2 regions of the Halobacillus rhizosphaerae genome follow, and region 1 is predicted to be linked to the other one. Evidence: riboswitches for the same ligand, from Rfam matches in the RefSeq annotation. Region 1 holds a riboswitch; the other holds the start of a gene.
The links. Region 1 has a riboswitch for cobalamin ahead of Q7A53_RS13535 (ribonucleoside-diphosphate reductase subunit alpha). Riboswitches for the same ligand answer to the same signal wherever they lie in the genome.

Region 1 (2,205 bases):
TCGCGATTTTCGACAGCTTCCATAAATACATCTGGTATGGACACACCTGTAAACAAATCGTGAGTGCGCTGCCTTTCATCTCCGTTATTCAGCCGGCTGTCCAGAAAAGGGAAGATATCCTTATGCCAAACATCTAAATAAACGGCAACAGCCCCTTGCCGTTGTCCAAGCTGATCAACGCTGACAGCCGTATTATTCAACTGCTTCATCCAAGGTAAAACCCCCGACGACACTCCTTTAAATCCTTGGATATCGCTGCCGCGGCTGCGAATTTTCCCTAAGTAAACACCAATGCCGCCGCCATTTTTACTTAAGTTAGCGATATCAGTGTTGCTGTCGTAAATGGATTGTAAACTGTCGTCGACGGTATCAATGAAACAGGAACTTAATTGTCCGTATTGTTTGCCTGCATTAGCCAGAGTCGGAGTAGCTGCGGTCATGTATAAATGACTGAGAGCCCAGTAGCTCTCTTTAACCAAATCGATTCTTTTGTTCTTTGGCTCATGGGCCATCAAGGTCATTGCGATGATCATAAATCTTTCCTGAGGAAGTTCCAAGATTCTTCCGTCTTTAGAACGTGCTAAATAACGGTCATCCAGAGTTTTTAATCCTATATAAGTAAATAAGTTATCTCGTTCTGGAACGATTGCCGCTTCGAGATTATCGATATCTTCTTTACAATAATGCTTAAGCGTTTCAGGAGAATAAATCCCTTCCTCTATTAATAATAGAATGAGGGAGTGCAGTCCCTGGTATGCTTTGTTTGCATCGCGGTTATGAACCGATTGCTCATACATTTCTTTCAGATGAATCCGGCTGGCGAGGAAAGTCCAATCAGGCTCTGTTTCATCCATTTCTGCCAGGCATTCCAATATTAATGTGTTTGCTTGTGCAGACTTGTCCAGCTTTTCAAGTCCAAGCGTATGGAGCTTAGTGATCCATTGATTTATTCTAAGCGACGGGAAATGTTCTTGCTGTTGAAGCAGCCAATCTTCCCAAACAGTGCTTGTGGTTATACTCATCCAATCACTCCTTCACGGCTGCCCTGAAAAAAAGAAGAGTTTCCTTTTTTCGGTCAGCACTGAATAATTAAACATAAAAAAACCGCTCAAATATAAATTGAGCGGATGAAACCATGAAATAAAGAAGCTTCAGAAGAATGAAACCTGCCTTTATTCCATCGCTTCATCTTCTCAATCCCCGAAGAAGTTGAAACTTTCACGTACAAAGACAGGTCTCCTGGCTGACGCTCGATTCTACTTTGGTCCTTCCCGTGCCTGGGCACAGTGGATGATCCATTTCGCGAGCGGTTACAGTTGCGGGGGCAGCTCCGGATTCTACCGGATTCCCTATTAAGCCTTGTGGCATCTTTTATTCGTAAACACTATATGTAGTATGTTTTTTATTTTAATTTAGCTTATCTTGTGTTTTAATCATATCGAAGTTTGATGACTTACGCAACATTTAATTTATTCAGAATGAGGGTGAAGGGGAGTGATAGTTCTCTCTGGTGCGGGTTCAAACCTTTTTGTGTTAGTAAAAATGGAAAGTGTTATGCAGATTTTTTGCCATTAATCGAGCTTATAATTGAATAAATCATTTCATAAACTTCCCCCTTACCATGATAGTTTATGGAACCATCATGATCAGTCTCTTAGCAAAACCCTAAACGGTGGATGTATTGATTAGAGACTGGAAACTTTTTGTTCTCTGTCATCTCAATTCAAGAATAGAAGAGGTTTCATTCCTCAAATGTTTATAAAGGATTCCGGGAAACGTCGAGACTCCTGTGGGAGGAGAGTACAGGGTGTGTGACCCCGAAAGCCTAAAAGGCTGAGAAGGCACACCGTACGCCCACGGAAAGCGAGATGTTTCCCGGAATCCTTTCACTTCTCTTTCAGTAACGAAACCATTACTCTTTTGTACCGGGGATTTTATTATGAAGGAAGTTTTTTCAATGCAGCTTCAGGATTTACATGATTGTAAATAGTGAGATTTACTTAAAATAATTCTTTACCTATCTATATAATTTCTATGAAATAATAGAAGGGAAAGAAACTTTTCATTAGGGATTTTTCTTAAAATAAAGCACAAATCAATCGCTGAATGGCAACGGGAGGAAGCGCAATGAATAAACCCTATAACTGGCATAAAGAAGTAGAGAAACAATGGAATGACAGAGCGGAATACTGGAATGAGAATAGT
Region 2 (2,205 bases), on a different contig from region 1:
ACGTATCCATCAAAACGTATTGAGCGGTTTCTAAAGCTTCGCTGCTTGTAATCTTTCCATAAACTGCGTATTCTGCGATTCGCTCCATTACTTGATCAGTCGTTTGTGATGTATTAACTTTCACTTCTGTCATACGTTATCTCCACCTTTTTCAATAGGTAATGTTTTTTAAAAGAGAAGGCAGGAACCTCTCCGGCAGCTCGCTATTAAGGGTGCAGACCGCGTGGTCCCGTATAGAGAACTCTTGGTCTGAACAATTTGTTGTTGGCGTATTGTTCAGATACATGAGCGCATAACCCAAGTGTACGGGCGGCAAAGAATATAGGCGTATATAAATCTATTGGAATCCCTAGCAGATAGTAGACGGGTGCTGCATAGTAATCCAAATTAGGGTATAGACTCTTTTCTTCTTTCATCAGCTGTTCTCCTGCTTCGCACATTTCAAATAGTTTCTCGCATTTTCTATCTGCAGATAGTTCACGTAACGCTTCTTTCATTAGAGCCGCTCTAGGATCCATCTTCTTCATGTACACGCGATGGCCAAAGCCCATGACTTTTTCTTTATTGTTAAGTTTTTCATAAAGAAGGTGCCTGAATCCATCGATTGTTTCTCCTTCCAAAAGCATGTGCATGACAGCTTCATTCGCTCCACCGTGGAGGTTGCCTTTCAATGAAGAGACGGCTCCAGTGAGTGCGCCATAGATGTCTGCGTTAGTCGAAGCAATGACGCGGGCTGTAAAGGTGGAGTTCGGCATTTCATGTTCACTATAGACCATTAAAGATTGATCAAAATAGTCCGCTTCAGCTTGTGTTGGCTCTTTGCCTGTGATCATGTACAAGAAATTTGTACTATAAGGCAGTTCTTGTTTTGGTTCGACGACAGCTTCATCACGAAGGATATGATAGCTATTCGCCACGATGTTTGGAATCTGTGCCAGTAATTTGAGGGCGGTTTTGTTAATTTCAATTTCGCGGCGTTCGTCTAGATTTTTTTCGTATCCTGAGAGTGCGGATATCCCTGTTCGTAAAGCATCCATCGGGTGAGTTTCTTTAGGCAGCTTGTTAAATAAGGAAAATAATTCTGCTGGCAGGTCATAATCTTTCTTGATTTCCAGCTCAAGAGAAGAGCGTTGTTCGTCATTTGGAAGCGTGCCGTGGAGTAAAAGCTGGACTAAATCCAGGTATTTTTTATTCTTTGCCAGCTCAATGAGCTCATAGCCGCGGAGGACGATTTCTTCCGCGTCCACGTCTAAATAAGACAGCTTTGTTTCTGTGGCAATGATTCCGTCTAATCCCGGTGTATAGGTCGTTTTTTCTAACATAGAAAATCCCCTCTCACTCTAAAGTAAACGCTTTCAAAAAAGTTTTAATTATTCCTTGATGTACCCGTGGCATTTGGTGAATTTTCTTCAAGGAAAATAGTGATGGAAATGCAGACAATAAAAAAACAACTTCCTAAGAAAGTTGTTAAGTTAAGAGCACAGCAATATTGTTCGAGCATGGATTAATCAGGTATAGATTGTAAACGTCTGTCCATGCTTTTCACTCGCACTTAACACCTCCTATCCTCGTAGGTATTGATGTTGGCTGACTTAGGCAGGTCTCCTGGCTTATGATCATTACTCCCTGGATCCTTCCCATTCTCAACGGAGAACAGTGGTTATTCCAGTTTGTTCACAAATACAGTTGCGGGACAGCATCGGATTTATACCGATTTCCCTTTTAAGCAAATAAGCATTGAACCAACTTAATTGCACCTCAGTCTAAAGCGTATTTAGTTTTGACTTTATCAATGTAACAAAAATTCCGAAAATAAACAATAATTTCCTTAAAGGGTGTTGGGGGATACCTATCAATATAAACGGGGTGATGAAGAAAAAAGATTGTACCTTAGCTGTTCTAGTTCCTTATTTGAAGAAACAGATGTAAATATTATACAATTGTTGTGTGTTTGATATTTCTAACAAACCGATTGAGTAGGAAGTGATATTCCTGTGCTTTTTGTATGTGGATGGCTATTTCTGACGGCAGGATTTTTCATGCACGTAAGACCCCCTAAAGAAATGAATAACTGGTATGGCTACAGAACTCCATTGTCTACAAAAAATCAAGATAACTGGGAGTTTGCTCAAAACCACAGCCGGAAAATGTTTCTTAACTGCGGAGTACTTATGACCTTGCTAGGCGCTGTAAGTGGTTATTTCC

Region 2: linked by a shared signal. The riboswitch ahead of mmgD (citrate synthase) and the one ahead of Q7A53_RS13535 (ribonucleoside-diphosphate reductase subunit alpha) in region 1 are both predicted to bind cobalamin.

Annotation. Positions count from the first base shown of each region.
Region 1 covers NZ_JAUTWQ010000011.1:159,490-161,694, forward strand. Annotated here, with positions in the region: gene Q7A53_RS13535 (ribonucleoside-diphosphate reductase subunit alpha) at 1-1,022, opposite strand, end outside; cobalamin riboswitch at 1,213-1,388, opposite strand; gene Q7A53_RS13540 (class I SAM-dependent methyltransferase) at 2,128-2,205, shown strand, end outside.
Region 2 covers NZ_JAUTWQ010000009.1:32,266-34,470, forward strand. Annotated here, with positions in the region: gene Q7A53_RS11375 (bifunctional 2-methylcitrate dehydratase/aconitate hydratase) at 1-133, opposite strand, end outside; gene mmgD (citrate synthase) at 207-1,322, opposite strand; cobalamin riboswitch at 1,579-1,776, opposite strand; gene Q7A53_RS11385 (SdpI family protein) at 2,040-2,205, shown strand, end outside.